4 regions of the Methylosinus sp. LW4 genome follow, and region 3 is predicted to be linked to each of the others. Evidence: predicted binding sites of a transcription regulator. Region 3 holds the regulator's gene; each other region holds the start of a gene.
What was found. The regulator LexA, encoded in region 3, represses DNA repair genes until DNA is damaged. The targets are predictions, from matches to a motif close to TGTTCNNNNTGTGTTCNG.
Positions count from the first base shown of each region.

Region 1: METLW4_RS0111700 (PA0069 family radical SAM protein) is a predicted target of LexA. The motif match lies at 1,867-1,884, and genes of this name have one in related genera.
Region 2: ssb (single-stranded DNA-binding protein) is a predicted target of LexA. The motif match lies at 2,624-2,641, and genes of this name have one in related genera.
Region 4: recA (recombinase RecA) is a predicted target of LexA. The motif match lies at 2,971-2,988, and genes of this name have one in related genera.

Region 1 covers NZ_KB900626.1:2,341,074-2,346,387, reverse strand. The annotation lists gene scpA (methylmalonyl-CoA mutase) at 1-102, shown strand, start outside; gene METLW4_RS24705 (ATP-binding protein) at 193-1,692, opposite strand; gene METLW4_RS0111700 (PA0069 family radical SAM protein) at 2,062-3,243, shown strand; gene METLW4_RS0111695 (ribonuclease HII) at 3,324-3,956, shown strand; gene METLW4_RS0111690 (site-specific DNA-methyltransferase) at 4,112-5,284, shown strand.
Region 2 covers NZ_KB900626.1:1,839,731-1,845,044, forward strand. The annotation lists gene METLW4_RS0109360 (YgiQ family radical SAM protein) at 1-1,908, shown strand, start outside; gene ssb (single-stranded DNA-binding protein) at 2,010-2,531, opposite strand; tRNA gene METLW4_RS0109370 (tRNA-Lys) at 2,855-2,930, opposite strand; gene METLW4_RS0109375 (DUF1467 family protein) at 3,047-3,280, opposite strand; gene mce (methylmalonyl-CoA epimerase) at 3,327-3,731, opposite strand; gene METLW4_RS0109385 (ribonuclease J) at 3,772-5,314, opposite strand, start outside.
Region 3 covers NZ_KB900626.1:252,286-257,599, forward strand. The annotation lists gene METLW4_RS0101240 (OFA family MFS transporter) at 1-205, opposite strand, end outside; gene METLW4_RS0101245 (LLM class flavin-dependent oxidoreductase) at 540-1,580, shown strand; gene METLW4_RS27510 (hypothetical protein) at 1,648-1,851, opposite strand; gene lexA (transcriptional repressor LexA) at 2,015-2,719, shown strand; gene METLW4_RS0101255 (AsmA family protein) at 2,959-4,839, shown strand; gene METLW4_RS0101260 (ABC transporter permease subunit) at 4,846-5,314, opposite strand, start outside.
Region 4 covers NZ_KB900626.1:3,802,851-3,808,164, reverse strand. The annotation lists gene alaS (alanine--tRNA ligase) at 1-1,517, opposite strand, end outside; gene recA (recombinase RecA) at 1,750-2,829, opposite strand; gene pyrE (orotate phosphoribosyltransferase) at 3,138-3,734, shown strand; gene METLW4_RS0118945 (c-type cytochrome) at 3,764-4,096, shown strand; gene METLW4_RS0118940 (DUF3617 domain-containing protein) at 4,101-4,529, opposite strand; gene lysM (peptidoglycan-binding protein LysM) at 4,704-5,195, opposite strand; gene METLW4_RS0118930 (SGNH/GDSL hydrolase family protein) at 5,280-5,314, opposite strand, start outside.

The sequences.
Region 1 (5,314 bases), 2.1 Mb from region 3:
ATCTTCCCGCCCGGCACCAATATTCCCGAAGCCGCCGAGAAAGTGCTGCAAGAGCTGAACGTCCGCCTCGGCTATGCGCAGCGGGAGACCGTTCGGCAGTAGGCTCATGAAGCGAGCCTGAAGGCTCGCGGTCCAGGGAGCGCTTTGGACCGCGAGCCTTCAGGCTCGCATCATTTTACACTCTGAATCTTGTCAGCCCGAGGCCGCCTCTGCGGCCGGATCGCCGGGCTCCGTCTCCCAAGCGACGCCGGGAATGGCGACGATGCGCCAGCCGCGCTGGTCCAGACGGCAGACGATCGCCTGCCGCTCCTCCATATAGGCGAGCAGCCGCCGCGCCCGTCCCGGCGAGCGCGTGCCATAGGCGCTGGCGACATCGGCGTCGGACGGGCAGGGGCGATGGTCGAAGGCCGCGCGCGCCAGCGAGAGAAAAACGCCCTGCATATCCTCCGGCAGCGCGCCGGCCATTGCGAGAACCTCGGCCCAGGGCGAATCCTCGGACTCGGCTTCCGCCAGCTCTATGCCGGCATGGGCCACGGCGAGGCGACGGCGGAAGGCGGGCAGGCTCAAGGGCTCGCCGCCGATGCGGCGAATGCGGCAGCGCACCAGAAAATCCTGATAGAGCACGGCGATGGTGCGGAAATTGGCGTCGCTGTCGCTCAAAATCTCGCGCAGCGCCGAATCGATCGCGGCCTGACGCTGTTCGGGCGAAATGCTCGGCGGCGGCTCGGCGGCGGGCGGCGCCGGCGGCGCGCTGCGGGCGAGCCGCGCCAGCACATCGGCGGTCGGCGCGGGCGGCGGCGGCCGGCGCGGCGCCTCGAAGCGCGCTTCATTGGCGCCGGGCGTGAAAATGAGATGCGCGTCATCGGCGCCGGCCTCCGGCAGCGGCAGCAGCCGGGGGCTGACATTGCGCGCCGAAGTTTCCACCGGGCCGATGCGAACGGGCAGCGGACGGCGCGCCATGGCCGGGCCGAGCGCGACGAAATTGCCGCTCTGCAGATCGCGGAACATTTCCGCCTGCCGCCGCTCCATGCCGAGCAGATCGGCGGCGCGCGCCATGTCAATGTCGAGGAAGGTGCGTCCCATGAGGAAATTGGACGCTTCCGCCGCGACATTCTTGGCGAGCTTGGCGAGCCGCTGCGTGGCGATGACGCCGGCGAGACCGCGCTTGCGGCCGCGGCACATCAGATTGGTCATGGCGCCGAGCGAGGCCTTGCGCGCCTCGTCCGACACTTCGCCCGCGACGGCGGGCGCGAAGAGCTGCGCCTCGTCGACCACGACGAGCAGCGGATACCATTGGTCGCGCTCGGCGTCGAAGAGCCCGCCGAGAAAAGCGGCGGCGGCGTGCATCTGCTGTTCGGCGTCCAGCCCCTCGAGATCGAGCACCACGGAGACGCGGTGCTGGCGGGCGCGCGCGGCGATGCGGGTGAGATCGGCGATGCCGCAGCGGGCGTCCACCACCACATGGCCATAACGCTCGGCCAGCGTGACGAAATCGCCTTCGGGATCGATGATTGCCTGCTGCACCCAGGGCGCGCTCTGCTCCAGCAGGCGGCGTAGCAGATGCGATTTGCCGGAGCCGGAATTGCCCTGCACCAGAAGGCGGGTCGCCAGCAGCTCCTCGAGATCGAGCGTCGCGACGCCGCCATCGGCGCGGGTCCCGAGATCGATGGAAACCTTGGCGGGCGCCGTCATCTCGGCGCCGCTCCGGCCGTGAAGGAGGGAAGGATCATGGCGCGGACTTAAACATCGATTCGCGCCGCGCGTTCAACCGCGCCGCTGCGCCTGTGGACAAGAGCGCGCCCGGCGCGGTTTCTCTCCGCCTCGCGCTTTGTGATCGGCCGCGTCGCCGCTTGACATGGCCCATAGTGTTCCGTATACGTTCTCTTGTTCGTCAAATGTTCCTTGCGTGCGTAAACAAGTCCCCTAGAGTTGTAAGTAGCTGCGTCGCATCGAGGCTCGCGGTCGCGAGGCGCCCCAGTGTCGCGCATGGGCGTCTCGCGCCGCGAGCCGAAGCGAGACCGGCGAGACGCCGGCTGCGGGGCCGGCAAGGAGATCATCGCCATGGCGAGCTCGGCGAAACGTCTGATCGAGAAATCGGAGAAGAGCGACTGGCGCCGGGCGGCGCAGCTGAGTCGCGAGGCGATCGGCGCGGTCGTGAATTTTTCCAGCGAGGAGCGTCCGATCGTCGATCCAGCGCGGCGGCGCGGACGCGGCGCGCTCTCCAATGAGAGCGGGCGTTTCGAGCGTGAGCGGCGCGTCGAGACCGACGACGGATGGAATGGGCTGGAGGAGCTCGGCGAGTTCCACACCAATGTCCATGCCGAGCGGGCGAAGACGATCATCACGCGCAACGACTCGCCGGATATTTCCTTCGACCGCTCCATCAATCCCTATCGCGGCTGCGAGCATGGCTGCGTCTATTGCTATGCGCGTCCCAGCCACGCCTATATGGGCCTTTCGCCGGGCCTCGATTTCGAGACGGAGATTTTCGTCAAGGAAGGCGCGGCGCAATTGCTCGAGCGCGAATTGTCGGCGCGCAATTATTCGCCCAAGACCATCGCCATCGGCGCCAACACCGATCCCTATCAGCCGCTCGAGAAGCGCTATCGCGTCACGCGCGGCCTGCTCGAGGTGGCGAGCCGCGCCGATCATCCGATCGGCATTGTGACGAAATCCTCTCTGGTCGTTCGCGACATCGACATTCTCGCGCCCATGGCGCGCAAGGGGCTGGTCAAGGTCGCGATCTCGATGACGACGCTCGATCCAGCCTTGGCGCGGGCGATGGAGCCGCGCGCCGCCTCGCCGGAGCGGCGGCTCGCCACGATCGAGCGGCTGGCCGAGGCGGGAATTCCGGTCGCGGTTCTGGTCGCGCCGATCATTCCGGCGATCAATGACGCCGAGATCGAGACCCTATTGACGCGCGCCCATGCCGCCGGCGCGCGCGAGGCCGGCTATGTGATGCTGCGGCTGCCGCTCGAGCTGCGCGAATTGTTCAGCGAATGGCTCGTCACCCATTTTCCGGCCAAGGCGCGGCATGTGCTTTCGCTGGTGCGCTCGGCGCGCGACGGCAAGCTCTACGACCCTTCCTTCGACAAGCGCATGAGCGGCGACGGCCCCTACGCCTGGATGATCGGCCGTCGTTTCGAGCTGGCGGCGCAGCGTCTCGGCTTCTCCCGCACGCGGCTGCGCGCCGATCTGTTCCGGCCGCCGCGCAGCGACGCCGAGCAGCTGAGCCTCTTTTAAAAAAAGCGCGCCGGGGCCGATTGCTCCGGCTCCGCCGCTGTGTTTGTTTCAGCCGCCCTTTTTCGACGAGCCGAGCGAGCATGCCTCCCCATTTTCTCACCGAGACGCGCGTCCTGCGCGGCGGCGCTCGACCCATCGCCGGCGTCGACGAGGTCGGGCGCGGGCCGCTCGCCGGCCCGGTCGCGGCCGCGGCCGTGATTCTCGATCCTGACCGGCTGCCGGACGGCGTCGACGATTCGAAGGCTCTGTCCGCCAAGGCGCGGGACGCCGCCTTCGAGCGAATCGCCTCCAGCGCGCTCGCCATCGGCGTCGCTTTCGCCAGCGTCGAGGAGATCGATCGGCTGAACATTCGCCGCGCCGCGCTGCTGGCCATGGCGCGCGCCGTCGCCGCGCTTCATATCGCGCCGGGCTTCGTGCTGGTCGACGGCCGCGACCTGCCCGAGCTCGCCTGTCCGGGCGAGGCGATCGTGAAAGGAGACGCGCTCTCTCTTTCTATCGCCGCCGCGTCGATTGTCGCCAAGGTCGCGCGCGACAGCCAGATGCGCCGGCTCGCCCGGCTCTATCCCCATTACGGATTCGAGACCAACGCCGGCTATGGCACGCGCGAGCATCTCGCCGCTCTCGAAACCCATGGGCCGACGCCCTTTCACCGCATGAGCTTCGCGCCGCTGCGGGAGCCGCGCGCGCCGCGCCGCGAGGTAGCCGCCCTCTGACCGCCTGTCATGAGCGTTCGTAAATATCTGGTGAAAATGGAATTTCTTAACGAAGGCGTGCGGAAAAGAGACAGCCGCGCACGGGCTTTCTAAACCCGGCTTTTACCGCGATCGGGCAATGTTCGCATCGTTGGTTGCGTAGCCGGTGATTGTTCATGAGTAGCGCGCGCGTCGGGGCGGCCCGCCCCAAGTCCCAGATAAAGGTCTCGCGTACTGGGACGTCGAATTACGGGTCGCCTCGCGCGATGTCGCGTAACGAGGTCGTCGTCGGCGACAGCGTCGAGGTCATGCTCGGCCTGCCGGAGGCGAGCGTCGATCTCGTTTTCGCCGACCCTCCCTACAATCTCCAGCTGGCCAATCGGCTCACCCGGCCGGACCAGAGCGTCGTCGACGCGGTCGACGATGATTGGGACAAATTCGCCGATTTCGCCGCTTATGACGCCTTCACCCGCGACTGGCTGGCGGCGGCGCGGCGGGCGATGAAGCCCAACGCCACTATTTTCGTCATCGGCTCCTATCACAATATATTCCGCGTCGGCGCGATCATGCAGGACCTCGGGTTCTGGATCCTGAACGACATCGTGTGGCGGAAGAACAATCCGATGCCGAATTTCCGCGGCCGTCGCTTCACCAATGCGCATGAGACGCTGATCTGGGCGGCGCGCGACGCTTCGGCGCGCAATTACACATTCCACTACGACGCCTTGAAGGCCGGCAATGAGGATTGCCAGATGCGCTCGGACTGGCTGCTGCCGATCTGCTCGGGCGGCGAGCGTCTCAAGGATTCGAGCGGCCGCAAGACGCATCCGACGCAAAAGCCCGAGGCTCTGCTCGCCCGCATCATGCTCGCCGCGACCAATCCCGGCGATCTCGTGCTCGATCCTTTCTTCGGATCCGGCACGACGGGCGCGGCGGCGCGTCTGCTCGGCCGCGACTATCTCGGCATAGAGCGCGAGCCGGTCTATGCCGCCGCGGCGCGTGCGCGCATAGCGGCGATCTCGCCGCTGCCGGCCGAGGCCGTGGCGCCGGCGCCCTCCAAGCGCAATGAGCCGCGGATCGCTTTCGCCAGCGTCGTCGAGGCCGGCCTCGTCGCCCCGGGCGCGACGCTCACCGACGCCAAAGGACGCCACAAGGCGGTGGTGCGGGCGGACGGCGCTTTGTCGATCGGCGCCATCGTCGGCTCCATTCACAAGACGGGCGCCTTGGTGCAGGGCCTTCCCGCCTGCAATGGCTGGACCTTCTGGCATTTCGAATCGGGCGAGGGCCTCGCGCCGATCGATGATTTGCGCGCGGTCGCCCGCGCGCGTCTGCGCGACGCCGCGGAATAGTCGCGAGAGCGACGACCCGCGGCGCGGCGC
Region 2 (5,314 bases), 1.6 Mb from region 3:
GTCACCGGCGACGCCTATATCGACCATCCGAGCTTCGGCATGGCCATCATCGGCCGCCTGCTCGAGGCGCAGGGCTTTCGCGTCGGCATTATCGCGCAGCCGGATTGGCGCGACGCTTCCGCCTTCCGCGCGCTCGGCAAGCCGAACCTCTTCTTCGGCGTCACCAGCGGCAATATGGATTCGATGGTGAACCGATACACCTCCGACCGGCGGCTGCGGCACAATGATTCCTACACGCCCGGCGGCGAGGGCGGCAAAAGGCCGGACCGTTCCGTCATCGTCTACGCCCAGCGCTGCCGCGAGGCGTTTTCCGATGCGCCGATATTGCTCGGCGGCATAGAGGCGTCGCTGCGGCGCATCGCCCATTACGACTATTGGTCGGACAAGGTCCGCCGCTCCATTCTCTTCGACGCCAAGGCCGATCTGCTGCTCTATGGCAACGCCGAGAGGGCGCTGGTCGAGGTGGCGCATCGCATCGCCAAGCGCGGCATGGCGCAGGATTTCTCCGATGTGCGCGGCCTCGCCTTCACGCGCGACGCGACGCCCGAGGGCTGGCTCGAGGCATCGGCCGAGGACATCGACGAGCCCGACGAAGGCCGCATGCGCAAGGATGCGCAGAGCGAGACTGTCGTCATTCGCCTGCCTGCTTTCGAGCAGGTCGCCAATGATCCCGAATCCTACGCGCGCGCCTCGCGCGTGCTGCATCGGGAGAGCAATCCGGGCAATGCGCGGCCGCTGACGCAGCGTCATGGAACGCGCGACATTTGGCTCACCGCGCCGCCCATTCCGCTGACCATGGCGGAGATGGACGGCGTCTATGACCTGCCCTTCGCACGCGCGCCGCATCCCTCCTACACGCAGGCGATTCCCGCCTGGGAGATGATTCGCCATTCGGTGACGATCATGCGCGGCTGCTTCGGCGGCTGCTCCTTCTGCTCGATCACCGAGCACGAGGGCCGCATCATTCAATCGCGCTCGGAAGACTCGATCCTGAAAGAGATCGAAACGATTCGCGACAAGACCGAAGGTTTCACCGGCATCATCTCCGACATTGGCGGGCCGACGGCGAATATGTATCGCCTCGCCTGCAAGGATCGCGAGACCGAAGCGCTGTGCCGGCGGCCCTCCTGCGTCTATCCCGATATTTGCAAGAATCTGGAGACCAGCCATGACGCGCTGATCCAGCTCTATCGCAAGGCGCGCGCGCTTCCCGGCGTGAAGAAGGTGATGGTCGCCTCTGGCGTGCGCTACGACCTCGCGGTCAAGAGCCCGGCCTATGTGCGCGAGCTGGTCGAGCATCATGTCGGCGGCTATCTGAAAATCGCGCCCGAGCATACGGAGAGCGGCCCGCTCTCCAAGATGATGAAGCCGGGCATAGGCTCCTACGACCGCTTCAAGCGTCTGTTCGACGCCGCGGCGCAGGCGGCCAAGAAGCAATATTTCCTCATTCCCTATTTCATCGCCGCGCATCCCGGCACGAGCGACGAAGACATGATGAATCTGGCGTTGTGGCTGAAGAAGAACGGCTATCGCGCCGATCAGGTGCAGACCTATCTGCCCTCGCCCATGGCGCTGTCGACGGCCATGTATCATTCGGGCTTCAATCCGCTGAAGCCGGTGCGCCGCGGCGCGTCGGAAAAGGTCGACGCCGTGAAGGGCCTGCGCCAGCGCCGCCTGCACAAGGCCTTTCTCCGTTATCACGATCCCGAGAATTGGCCGGTGCTGCGCGAGGCGCTGAAAGCCATGGGCCGCGCCGATCTCATCGGCCCCGGCAAGCATCATCTCGTGCCGGGCTGGCAACCGGCGGGCACCGGCAAGGCCGGCGAAGGCCGCCGCACAGGTCAGAAAAGCGCGCGGCCACAGTCGCGGGAATTCAGGACGAATGGACTGCGCTCGCGCGGGCCTTGAACGCTTCGAGCTGCGCGAACTCTCGATGAAGCGCCGACTCTGCCCCCTCTCCCGCGAAAGCGGGGGAGGGTTGGGGAGGGGGCGCTCAGCGGACGCGAGACTCAAAACGGAATGTCGTCGTCCAGCTGATCCGACAGGCGTCCGCCGCCGGCCGGCGCGGGCGAGCGCTCGGCGGGCGCACGCTCCATCGGCGAGGAACGGCCGAAGCTGGAGCCGCCGCCGCTCGACTGATAGGAGCCGCCGCCGCCTTCGTAATCGCCATCGTTGCGGCCGCCGCCCTTGCTGTCGAGCAGCTGAAGCTCGCCGCGGAAGCGTTGCAGCACGACATCCGTCACTTTGCGCTGCACGCCGTCCTTATCCTGATATTCGCGCGACTGCAGCTGGCCCTCGAGATAGACTTTGGAGCCCTTGCGGCAGTACTGCTCGGCGACCTTCCCCAAATTCTCGTTGAAGATCGACACATTGTGCCACTCGGTGCGGTCCTTGCGCTCGCCCGTGTTGCGATCACGCCAGGACTCCGTCGTCGCCACGGAAAAGGAGACGACGCGGTCCCCCGAAGGCAGCGTGCGCACTTCTGGATCGCGGCCGAGATTGCCGACCAGAATGACCTTATTGACCGCCATGACGCTTCTCCGCCTCGATGATGCTCGCGGCACCTTAGTCCGAAACGCGCGGGCGCGAAGGCGTTCCGCCGCCTTGTCCACAATTCACGCGCTGTTCTTTTTTTGTTCTAGCATCTCCCTCCCCGGCGCGCAACGCCGCGACGGATCGCTCTTTGAGGATCCGTCGACGAGGATCGTCGTCGGGCCTCCTGTAGGAAGCGACGGCCTTTGACGGAAGCGATTCGGGATGGTCGTTTCACCGAGGCCCCGACCGGACCCGCGGACGAGAACTTTCTCTACCGCGCCGCCCCCGGGGGGCGATTTTCTCATTTCGATGAATGTTGTGGTGAGCGCGATGGGACTCGAACCCATGACCCTCTGATTAAAAGTCAGATGCTCTACCGACTGAGCTACGCGCTCGCTGGAACTCGCTTCGCGCCGCGGGGCTGCGCCCGCGCGGCTCGTCGTGACCCGGCGGCTCGACCCCTACCTGTTGGCGAGGGGCCGGTCAACCCCGGCTCGAGCGGATCGTTCCCTCATGCCAGCCACTTCACATAGAGCACGAACAGCCAGAACAAGACCGCCGAGACGATCGTCGTCGCGACGGCCTTCATCCACAGCTTGGGGGCCACGGGCGCGCCCGGATCCCCTCCCTCCGGCGTGTCGCCCTCCTCTTCCGAGGAGCGGACGCCGAAAGGAAGGATCGCGAACAGCACGATCCACCAGATCGTCAGATAGATCGCCACGGCGAGCGGCGTCGTGAATGGCAAGATCCGCGCTCCTCGACCTTTCGCTCGGGCTTCGGCCCTCGCTCGTTCAGGCCTGCTCGAGCTCGACCAGGGCCCCGTTGAAATCCTTCGGATGCAGGAAGAGCACCGGCTTGCCATGGGCGCCGATCTTCGGCTCACCATCGCCCAGCACGCGCGCGCCTGCGGCTTTCAGCTGGTCGCGCGCCGTCAGAATGTCATCGACCTCATAGCAGAGATGATGAATGCCGCCGGCCGGATTTTTGGCGACGAAGCCGGCGATCGGCGATCCTTCGCCGAGCGGCTGCAGCAGCTCGATCTTGGTGTTGGGCAGTTCGACGAAAACGACCGTGACGCCGTGCTCGGGAAGAGACTCCGGCTCGGAGACCTTGGCGCCGAGCGTATTTTTATATGTCGCCGTCGCCGCCGCGAGGTCCGAGACGGCGATGGCCACATGATTCAAGCGTCCGATCATGACGTTTCCCTGAAATTTCTCCAGAGACCTAAATGCGTCATCACGCCTCGATGATCAATACATGCACTTGCGGTTTCTTGCCCCACACCGCATTGACGCTGGCGCGCACGGCGCGCTCCACCGCCGTCGCGGCGGCGTCGAAATCCCGCCGCTTCTGCCGCGGCAGATTGTCGAAGGTGCGGAAGATGGCGTCGTCCACCACCTCGCCCATATCCGCGCCGTCGCGCCCCTTTTTGGGCAGGCCGGAGATCAGAACGTCGGGATCGCCGACGAGATCGCCGCGCTTGTCGATGGCGAGCGCCAGCGACACCACGCCGGAGAAGCTCAGCCGCGCGCGCTCCCGCACGGCGCCGTCATCCTCGGAGACCAGCACGTCGCCGTCCTTCAGCAGGCGCCCGGTCGGCGCCTTGCCGACAATGGCCGGCGCGCCCGGAAACAGGCGCACGATGTCGCCATTGCGGGCGCCGATCGTCGCCTCCACTCCCTTGCTCCTGGCGAAGGCGGCGTGGACGGAGAGATGATGCCCCTCGCCATGCGCCGGCACCGATATGCGCGGCCGCACCCAATCATAGAGCTGCGCGACCTCGCCGCGGCGCGGATGGCCGGAGCAATGGACGAGATGATCGTGATCGGTGATGACCTCGACGCCCTGGTCGCAGAGCTTGTTGACGACCCGATGCACCTCCCGCGTATTGCCGGGAATGGCGCGCGAGGAGAAAATGACCGTATCGCCGGACGCGAGCTTGATGACCGGATGCTCCTTCTCGGCGACGCGCGCCATGGCGGCGCGCGGCTCGCCTTGGCTGCCGGTCGCCAGCACCACGATCTTGTCGCGCGGCAGGGCTGTGAACATGTCGAGCGAGAGAAAAGGCGGCAGTCCGTCGAGAAAGCCGCATTCGCGCGAAACCTGAATAACCCGCTCCATGGCGCGGCCGGCGATGACGACGCTGCGCCCGGCCGCCTGCGCCGCCTCCGCCACGGCGCGAATGCGCGCGACATTGGAGGCGAAGGTCGTCACCAGCACGCGCTGCTCGGCGTCGCCGATGAGCTTGCGCAGCGTCTGCGCCACATCGCTCTCGGAAAAGCTGTCGCCCTCGCGCAGAATATTGGTGGAATCGCAGATGAGCGCGTCGACGCCCTCGTCGCCGAGCGCCGTGAGCCGCGCGGCGTCGATGCGATGGCCGACGCCGGGCTCGGGGTCGATCTTCCAGTCGCCCGTGTGGATCGCGAGGCCGGCCGGCGTGCGGATCGCCAGCGCATTGGCCTCGGGAATCGAATGCGCGACGGCGACGAATTCCACGTCGAAGGGGCCGATGTCGAGACGCTGGCCCGTCGCCACGGTGATGACCTTTATATTCGGCGACCCCGCCTCCTGCAGGCGGCGCGCCTCCAGCAGGCTCGCGGCGAATCGCGTCGCATAGACGGTGCAGCCGAGCTTGGGCCAGAGGAAGGAAAGCGCCCCTATGTGATCCTCATGGGCGTGGGTGATCACCAGCCCGACGAGATCGCGACGAATCTTCTCGACGAAAGTGACGTCGGGCATCAAGAGATCGACGCCGGGCAGCTCCGGGCCGGGAAAGGCG
Region 3 (5,314 bases):
TGTCGGCAGGGCAGGCCTTGGGCTCGGCGCCGCCGATGGCGCGCGACAGCGGTAGCCAGAACACGCTGAATCCATAGGCCATGCCGATGCACAAATGCACGGCGAGCGCCGCCGGCGGCACCAGCCAGCGATTGAAGCCGTGCGCTGCGATGGAGCGCTCCCGGCTGAAAAATTGCCGGGACGGCGTTGCGGCTGCTACCGACATCGAATCCTCCAAAAATCGAGCTGCGCTCGCGCCGCGGCGTCGTGAGCGGTTCCCCGAACGCCGCCTTCGCGGCGCCCGCTGACGTTCGACAATGCCGAGCATTGCGGCTTTTTCAACTGTTTCTATCGGAAAATCGCCACAGCGCCGACGATCGATCAATATGTTTTTCTCGTCGCTTTATTTGATTTCTCTATTATGACGCCCATCCGCCGGATTGGACGAGAGCTTTCTATGGGCCGACCGAAATTCCCGCGCGACGCCAATGTTTTTGCGCTTGCGGGCGGCCTTGCGCGTCCATATCCTGTATGCCGATATGTAACTGCCGTATATAGCCATGGCGCGCAAGGACGGCGGCGCGCATTCCGAGGCCTTCGCCATGCGGTTCGGCGTCTTCTCCACTTACGAAAACCCGCAGCAGGATTTCGCGCATTGCTTCGAGACGCAGACGCGCCTCGTGCGCCATGCCGAGGCGCTCGGCTTCGAGGAGGCCTGGGTCGCCGAGCATCATTTCGAGCCGGACGCCGCCTGCCCCTCCATTCTCACGCTTCTCTCCTATCTCGCCGGCGTGACGAGCACGATACGCCTCGGCTCGGCGGCGGTGCTGCTCGCCTTCCGCAATCCCATTCAGGTGGCGGAGGATGTCGCCACCATCGATCTTCTCTCCAAGGGGCGGTTCGATTTCGGCGTGGCGCGCGGCGGGCCGTTCGAATTGCAGAATCGCCATTTCGGCGCCGGCAAGGATTCGACGCGGGAGATGACTCTGGAGGCGCTCGGCCTCGTCAACCGCCTGCTCTATGAGGACAAAGTGACCTTCACCGGCGCGCATTACGAGGCCAATGGCCTCAGCCTCACGCCGCGCCCGCTGCAAAAGCCCATCCCCACCTATCTCGCCACCACCACGCCGGGCGCGATTCGCTACGCCGCGCGCAATGGCCATGGCGTGATGGCCGGCCCGCCTTTCCCCATAGAGCAGATAAAGGAGACCTTGCGCATCTATCGCGAGGCCGCGGGACCGGAGGGCGATCCGCGCTTCACCATGGCGCGCTTTTATTTCGCCGCGCCGCGCCGCGAGCAGGCGCTGGCCGAGGCGGTTCCCTTCCTCTCCCGCTTCGCCGAGCGAATGCGCGGCAATTTCGCCCGCCAGGACGGCGCCGCGCCGGCCTCGCTGACGGAGGAGGGGCTGCTGCAACGCTCGCTGATCGGCGATTTCGACGAGGTGGCGGAAAAGATCGCCGCCTATCGCGAGGAGACCGACGCGCGGGCGATATTGCTGAAGCCGATTTCCCGCGACCCGGAGAAGAACTTGCGCTCGCTGGAGGATTTCGCGCGCCATGTGCGGCCGATGCTGGGCGTGGAGGCGGCGGCGGCGCAGTAGAGGGAGGTGCGCGCGCTATCGGTCGACTCCACTTGTCTTTTTGCGCTTCTTGCTTCGCTTCGAACGATCAAGCGCCTATTTCTTTTTGGATTTCTTTGGGGCTTGAGCCAAGTCTGACGCCGCAATAGTTTTCACGGGAGCCGATGTTCCTTTGGTCGCGAGCTTTTTGCCGGAAATCGAGGCCGGCTTCTTGCTGGTTGTCATCTGGATTCCATCCTTCTGAAATCGAGCCGAACAGATTTGGAACGCGCCTATGTGTCGCGGTCTGCATTCATACTATATCTTGATCTCAGCCGGTCAATCGGAATCGTGCTCCACTTGCGGAACGCACCGAGAACGCCTATCCTCCCGTTCATGATTTGTTTATGAACCCGCGGCATCATGCTCGGGTTCGGTCGTGGCGCGACGCGGGCGGGCGGCGCCGGGGGGCTTCCATGCTGACCAAGAAACAGAGCGATCTGCTGCGCTTCATCCATGAGCGCCTGAAGGAGACCGGCGTGCCGCCCTCCTTCGACGAGATGAAGGACGCGCTCGATCTGCGCTCCAAATCCGGCATTCACAGGCTCATTCTCGCGCTCGAGGAGCGCGGCTTCATTCGCCGTCTGCCCAATCGCGCCCGCGCGCTCGAGGTGCTGCGCCTGCCCGAATCGGCGACGCCCCGCGTCGCCGCGCGCGGCGGCAAATTCTCGCCTTCGGTCATAGAGGGCGCGCTCGGCCGCGTGCGGCCCGTTCCCGCCGGCGAGCCCGAGTCCGATCAGCAGGTGGCGATTCCGGTCATGGGCCGCATCGCCGCCGGCACGCCCATTTCCGCTCTGCAGAATCGCAGCCACACCATCAGCCTGCCGCCGGATATGCTCGGCGGCGGCGAGCATTTCGCGCTCGAGGTGCGCGGCGATTCGATGATCGAGGCCGGCATTCTCGACGGCGACGTCGTCGTGGTGAAGAAGCAGGACAGCGCCGACACCGGCGATATCGTCGTCGCCCTCATCGACGAGGAGGAGGCGACATTGAAGCGCCTGCGCAAGCGCGGCGCCTCCATCGCGCTCGAGGCCGCCAATCCGGCCTATGAGACGCGCATTTTCGGGCCGGATCGCGTCCGCATCCAGGGGCGTCTGGTCAGCCTTCTGCGCAAATACTGAGAGCCTCGCGCCGCCACGATCTCGCCGCCCTTTGCCGCCATGGTCCGGCCTCGCGCGCTTTTGGCGCGCGGGCCTTTTCGCGTCGCGGCCGAGCGATTAAGGCATGTTGTTTCGTGTCGCGCCCTCGCCGAGGGCGCGCGCTGCGTCGCCAGCGGCCCGCGGCCGCCCCGCTTTTTTTCATGGACGATGGAATGTCGCACTCGACTGGCCCGATGCGCGAAATCGAAGGATCGAAGCCCTTGGGCCAAAGCCGCCGCCTGTCTCTCCCGCGCCTGCCGCGCCGCTGGCTGATCGCTCTCGGCGCGGTCGCCGCAGTGGCGCTCGGCGCGGCCCTCGCGCCCTGGACCTTCTCGACCAATGCGCTGCTCGAGGAGATTTCCGGCCAGCTCAACGCCTCCTCCGGCCTGTTCATCGCCGCCAAGGGCCGCTCGACCTTCTCGCTGCTGCCGCGCCCGCACATCACCATAGACAGCATCGCCTTCGCCGATCCGACCGCGGCGCTGACCATCGAGGCGGACCGGCTGCACGGCAATGTGCTTCTGCTGCCTCTGCTCGCCGGCCGCCTGGAAATCGCCGATATCGAGCTCATCCGCCCGTCGATAGAGGTCGATCTCGATCGCAAGCCGATGAGCACCTCCGGCGCCGCCGTGCGCGCCGCAGCGGCGCGGCCCTCGACGCCGGCGGCCGAGAAGGCCGATCGCGCCCGGCTCGGCGGCGTCTCCATCGTCTCCGGCGTCGCGCGCCTCAAATATTCGGGCGGCGAGGAGACGTTGCAGGACATTGACGCGACGCTCGACTGGCGCACCGTCGGCTCGCCGGCGACGCTCGACGCCGCTTTCTCCTGGGGCGGCGAGCGGCCGCGCGCCATGCTCTGGGTGCTGAAGCCCGGCGCGTTGCTGCGCGGCGAGCAGACGCCGGTCACGGTGCGGCTCGACTCGGACAGTGTGCGGCTGGAGGCGGAGGGCTTCGGCCAGCTCGGCGCCAAGCCGCGCTATATGGGGCGGATCACCGCCTCCTCGCCCTCGCTGCGCCATGCGCTCGGCCTCGCCAAGGTGAGCGCGCCGCTGCCCGGCCCGTTCGAGAATGTGCAGCTCTCCGCCAAGGCCAGCGTCGGCCTGCGCGATTTTCAGCTCACCGATGTGAAGCTCTCGGCCGACGACAATGAATTCGAGGGCTCCTTCGCGCTGCGTCACGAGGGCGACAAGCCCATCGTCCATGCGACGCTCGCCAGCAATTTCGTGTCGCTGAAGCCGATGATCGCCGATCTGCCGGCGCTCTCCGGCGCCGACGGCCAATGGAGCCGCGACGCTTTCGCCTTGCCGGATATTCAGGACGCCGATGTCGATCTGCGCCTTTCGGCGACGCGCGCCCGCATCTTGCGGCTGAACCTCGAGGACGCCGCTCTGTCGCTGCTGCTGCGCGGGGGCCGGCTCGAGGTCGCGCTCGCGGAGGCGCAGGCCTATAAGGGGACGGTGAAGGGCCGCGCCACTTTCGCCGCCAATGCGGCGGGCGCGCTGGAATTCCACGGCAATGCGCAGCTGACCGGCGTCGACGCCGGCGCGCTCGCCTGGGACCTCGCCGCCCGGCCAGATCTCGGCGGCGCGCTGGACGCCAATTTCACGCTCGACGCCACCGGCGACTGCGTCGCGCAGATCATGCGCGATCTCGACGGCCGCGCCACCCTTACGCTGAGCGAGGGCGAGGTCGGCGGCATAGATCTCGAGCGCGCGCTGCGCCGCGTCGACAAGCGGCCCTTGTCGAGCGCGATGGACATTCGCTCCGGCCATTCGCTGGTGGATCGCGCCAGCGCGACCATCAAGATCGTCAAGGGAACGGCCAATGTAGAGGACGGGCAGGCGCATGGGCCGGGCTTCGCGCTGGCCTTCGCCGGCCAAACGCGCATTCCCGAGCGCAGCCTCGCGATGAAGGCGCAGGCCAATGAGGCCGACGCCGCCGGCAAGCCGCGCGAGAAGGGCGTGCAGATCGGCTTCGATCTCTCCGGCCCCTGGGACGATCCCGTCTTCGCGCCGGACGCCGCCGCGCTGATCAAGCGCTCCGGCGCCGCCGCGCCGCTGCTGCCGCGCGTGGAGCCGGAGGCGGGCGCGACGAAGGAGCGGTGAGGGGCCTCACCCCGCCCCGCCGCCCTTGGCGCGTCCGCGCGTGAGCAGCGCGGATAGGCCGAGCGCGATGGCGACGAAGCCGAGCAGCAGCGTCGAAATGGCGTTGACCTCCGGCGAGACGCCGAGCCGCACTTGCGAATAGATGCGCATCGGCAAGGTGGTGGCGCCGGGGCCGGTGGTGAAGCTCGCGATGACGAGATCGTCGAGCGAGATGATGAAGGTGAGGAGATAGGCGCTGACGACCGAGGGCGCGATCAGCGGCAGAGTGACGAGCGCGAAAGCGCGCACCGGCGTCGCGCCGAGATCCATCGCCGCTTCCTCCAGCGTGCGGTCGCAGCCTTTCAGCGCGGCGTGGATCATCACTGTCGCGAAGCACATCGTAAAAGACGCATGCGCCAGCACCAGCGTGAAGAATCCGCGCTCGACGCCGAAGGCGACGAAGACCAGCAGCAGGCCGAGGCCGAGCACCACTTCC
Region 4 (5,314 bases), 3.6 Mb from region 3:
CCGATCTGGCCGCCGGATTCTGCGTAGAAAGGCGTCTGATTGAGCAGCACGGCGCCGCGCGCGCCGGTCTCGAGCCGGAAGGTCTCCGCGCCGTCGTGCAGAAGGGCGACGATCTGCCCCTCGGCCTTCTCCCGCTCATAGCCGAGGAACTCGGTCGCGCCGAGACGTTCCTCGAGCGCGAACCAGACGGCTTCGGTCGCGGTCTCGCCGGAGCCGGCCCAGGCCTTGCGGGCCTCGGCGCGCTGGCGCTCCATGGCGGTCTCGAAAGCGGCCTTGTCGACGACGATGCCGCGCGGGCGCAGCGCATCCTCGGTGAGATCGAGCGGAAAGCCGTAAGTGTCGTAGAGCTTGAAGGCGGTCTCGCCGGAAAAGCTCGCGCCGGCCGTGAGCGAGGCGCTCTCCTCGTCGAGGATGGAGAGGCCGCGCACGAGAGTCTGGCGAAAGCGCGTCTCCTCGGTCAGCAGCGTGTCCCGAATGAGGCTTTCGGCGCGGGTCAGCTCGGGATAGGCGAGGCCCATCTCGGAGACCAGCTCGCCGACGAGGCGATGCATCAAAGGCTCGGCGGCGCCCAGAAGCTGCGCATGGCGCATGGCGCGACGCATGATTCGGCGCAGCACATAGCCGCGGCCCTCATTCGAAGGCGTCACGCCATCGGCGACGAGAAAGGCCGAGGCGCGCAGATGATCGGCGATGACGCGGTGGCTCGCCGCCTGCGGGCCTGCGGAATCGACGCTGGTGGCGTCGGCCACGGCGCCGATGAGTCGGCGAAAAAGATCGATCTCGAAGACCGATTGCACGCCCTGCAGCAGCGCGGCGATTCGCTCGAGGCCCATGCCCGTGTCGATGGAGGGACGCGGCAAGGGCGCGCGCTCGCCGGGCGCGGTCTGCTCATATTGCATGAAGACGAGGTTCCAGAACTCCAGGAACCGATCGCCATCCTCCTCCGGGCTGCCGGGCGGGCCGCCGGCGACGCTTTCGCCCTGATCGAAGAAGATCTCCGAGCAGGGACCGCAGGGGCCGACGTCGCCCATGCTCCAGAAATTATCGGCCGTGGGGATGCGGATGATGCGATCGTCGGAGAAGCCGGCGATCTTTTTCCACAGCGAAAACGCCTCGTCATCGTCGTGATAGACGGTGACCAGCAGCTTTTCGCGCGGGAGGGCCAGCTCGCGGGCGACGAAGTTCCAGGCGAGCTCGATCGCGCCTTCCTTGAAATAATCGCCGAAGGAGAAATTGCCGAGCATCTCGAAAAAGGTCAGATGCCGGGCGGTATAGCCGACATTGTCGAGATCATTGTGCTTGCCGCCGGCGCGCATGCATTTTTGCGCGGTGGTGGCGCGCGTATAATGGCGCTTCTCGAAGCCGGTGAAGACGTTCTTGAACTGCACCATGCCGGCGTTGGTGAACATCAGCGTGGGGTCGTTCTGCGGGACGAGCGGCGAGGATGCGACCTTCTCGTGTCCATTGCGCGAGAAATAGTCGAGGAAGGTCGAACGGATCTGGTTGACGCCACTCATATCGGTTCTTGTCGCCCGCTTGTTCGGCTCAAAATGCCATCGAACGCGCGCTCGGCCGTAACCGTCGCTGGGAAAAGGAAAAGGCCCGGCGCGAACCGAGCCCTTCTAGAGCATTTGTCCGCGAAGTGGAACAGGCGGCGCCGATCGCGGAAGGGGATGACGCTTCGGAGAGTCTTCGCGCCGTGACCCCACCCTCCCCCTGAAGGGGAGGGTGGGCGTTCGCCATCTGCGATCAGTCCTCGGCGCCCTCGCTCTCACCCTCGCCGCCGGCGTCGAGAATGCGCTCGGCGATGAGGCCGGAATTCTCGCGGATCGCCTGCTCGATCCGCTCGGCCGCTTCTTTGTTCTGCTTGAGGAAGGTCTTGGCGTTCTCGCGGCCCTGGCCGAGGCGCTGGCTGTCATAGGAGAACCAGGCGCCGGATTTCTCGACGACGCCGGCCTTCACGCCGAGATCGATGAGCTCGCCGACCTTGGAAACGCCCTCGCCATACATGATGTCGAACTCGACCTGCTTGAACGGCGGCGCCACCTTGTTCTTGACCACCTTCACGCGAGTCTGATTGCCGGTGACCTCGTCGCGGTCCTTGATGGAGCCGATGCGGCGAATGTCGAGGCGCACAGAGGCGTAGAACTTCAAGGCGTTGCCGCCCGTCGTCGTCTCCGGCGAGCCATACATGACGCCGATCTTCATGCGGATCTGATTGATGAAGATGACGAGCGTGTTGGAGCGCGAGATGGAGGCGGTGAGCTTGCGCAGCGCCTGGCTCATCAGGCGCGCCTGCAGGCCGGGCTGCACCTCGCCCATCTCGCCCTCGATCTCGGCGCGCGGCGTCAGGGCCGCGACCGAATCGATGATGAGAACGTCCACCGCGCCGGAGCGCACGAGCGTGTCGGTGATTTCCAGCGCCTGCTCGCCCGTGTCGGGCTGAGAGATCAGCAGCTCCTCGAGATTGACGCCGAGCTTGCGGGCGTAGACCGGATCGAGCGCATGCTCGGCGTCGACGAAGGCGCAGACGCCGCCCTTCTTCTGCGCCTCGGCGATCACATGCAGCGCGAGAGTGGTCTTGCCCGAGGATTCCGGCCCATAGATTTCCACGATACGTCCGCGCGGCATGCCGCCGACGCCGAGCGCGATATCGAGCCCGAGCGAGCCGGTCGAGATCGTCTCGATCTCCACGGCTTTCTGATTCTTGCCGAGCCGCATGATCGAGCCTTTGCCGAAGGCCCGCTCGATCTGCGACAAAGCGGCGTCCAGCGCCTTGGTCTTGTCCACGGATGTTCCTTCCACGAGGCGGAGATTGGCTTGGCTCACGGCGATGATTCCTTCTGGCACGGGTCGGGCGGCGGGCGCAACGCGAGATGCGGCCCCGGGGCGAAAGACTTGTGATGATTGGATCAGAAGCGAAGGCGAAGATCGGATGGGCAGATTGTATCGCATTTGTTCTCTTCGCCAAGTTCTTTTTTTGTTCTCGATGATTTTTCCCGCGCAGCCCGGCTGGGCGCGGCCCCGGCGCGAGCCGAGGAATGGAACCGGCTTGAAGTCCGCGAGTTCCTCGGCGTAAGGGACCGCAGCCGGCCCCGGCCTATTTCTCATGATCGACAGCGGAGTTTCGACAGCCCATGAGCGACACGCGCGCGCCTTCCCGTCCCGACGCCGTTATCGACCCCGCCGATCCGCGCTGGGCGCGGCTGCATCGGCTGATCGACACGCATTCGCTGCTGCGCGGCGATTTCACGCTCTCCTCGGGCCGCAAGAGCAATTATCTCTTCCAGCTGCGCCAGACGACCATGCTGCCGGAAGGCGCGCATCTCATCGCCGATATCGTCGTCGATTATATGAAGGCGCAGGGGATAAAGGGCGTCGGCGGGCTGGCCGTGGGCGCCGTGCCGCTGGTGGCGGCCATCGCCGCGGTGAGCTTTCCCAAAGGCGCGCCGGTCGAGGCTTTCTTCGTGCGCAAGGAGGCCAAGGGCCATGGCGCCAAGGAGCGCATCGACGGCTATGTGCCCAAGGACGGGGAGACGCTGATCGTGGACGATGTGGCGACGACGGGCGGCTCTATATTGGAGGCCATCGCCGGCATGGCGGAGGAACACCCGCAGGCGAGAGCGACGCGGGCGCTGGTCGTGATCGACCGTGAGGAAGGCGCTGCGGAAAAGCTCGCCGAAAAGGGAATCACTCTGGTGTCGATCTTCAAGCGCGGCGACTTTACAATATAGCCTCGCATGCCGTTTCGGAGGGAGAGCCCATGAATTGCGCGACGCCGATGGTCCTGGCCTTCATCGCTTGCGGAGGCGTCGCGGCGCCGGCGCTCGCGCAATCGAGCGATCCTTCCGCCGGGCGACGTCTCGCCGCCTCGCTCTGCGTCGAATGTCATCGCATAGACGACAAGACGCCGGCCAAGGACGAGGCCGCCAAAGCGCCGAGCTTCGTCGATGTGGCGCGCATGCCCTCGACGACGGAGCTGGCGATCAAAGTCTTTCTGCGCAGCTCGCATCGCAACATGCCCAATCTCATCCTCACGCCGGATGAGATCGACTCGCTCTCCGCCTATATCGTCGGCCTCGCGCCCGCGCGTTGAGGCGTCACGGCTTCGGGCAGTCGGGCTGCAGAAATTTCGCGTCTATGGTGAAGCCGGAGCGCTCGCGCGTGACGCCGCTCTTTTGCGTGAGCGTCGTCTTCGATTGCGCGCGATACCAGCTCGAGAAATCGCCCGTGAACAGAAGGCTCGTCACCTCGCGCGCGCCGTGGAGATCGCATGAGAAAGTGACGATGACCTCGCCGCCTTGCGCGGATTCGACCGTCGGCTTCGTGCAATTGTCCTGCGGGGCGCCGAGCAGGCCGTCGGCCGCCTCGATGCAGACGTCATGCGACTGCAATCCCACTTCCGGCGATATGGTCTTTATGCGCCAAAGGCCCGCCCGACGCTGCGGGAGATCATCCGCCAAAGCGCTCGCGGCGAACGGCAAGATCGCGGCGATGAGCGTCGCGCGACACGCGGTAGAAAGGTTCAACTCTTCGCCTCGATGACGGATGATCTTTTACGGCGCGGACTATGTGACGCGCGCCTTTGCGAGGCAATTCGTTTTCGATGTCGAGCGCTTTTTCGAGAATAGCTCCCGCGCACGCATCCCTATTTTTCCCGATAGCGTGACGCGGCCTCCCGAAGGAGGCCGCGCGACGGAGACTCAGGCCTGGCCCGCGGCGCCTTGGCCCTTGGGAATGCGCAGCACCTGGCCGGGATAGATCTTGTCGGGATCGGAGAGCAGCGGCCGATTGGCGGCGAAGATCTCTTCGTATTTTCCGCCCTTGCCCTGGCCATATTGCGTCTCGGCGATCTTCCACAGCGTGTCGCCCTGGCGCACCTTGTAGAAGAAGGATTCCGTCTCCTGCTTGCCGACGACGATATTGCTCTCGACCTGCGAGACGCCCTTGGTGTTGCCGACAGCGAGCACGATCTTCTCTGCGTCGCTGGTGGACTCGGCCTTGCCGCCGAGCTTGACCTTGTCGCCCTCGACCGAGATTTCGATCTTGGAGGCGTCGAGGCCTTTCTTCTCGATCTCCTTCTTCAGCTCTTCGGCCGGCGCGGCGGCGTTCTCGGTGGCGCCCTTGGGCGAAGGCGCATTCTTGTCGATCTTGTCGCCGCTCTTCGAGTTGTTCCAGAAATTGAAGAGACCCATTTTCTCGACCTCCTTCGCGCTTTGGCGTGGGCGCGAGCGCCGGTGGAATTGCGCCCGCGCCGCGTTACATAGGGCGCGCCGCGCTCAGGCGAGCCCATCGCGAAGAAGGCGCTCTTTCG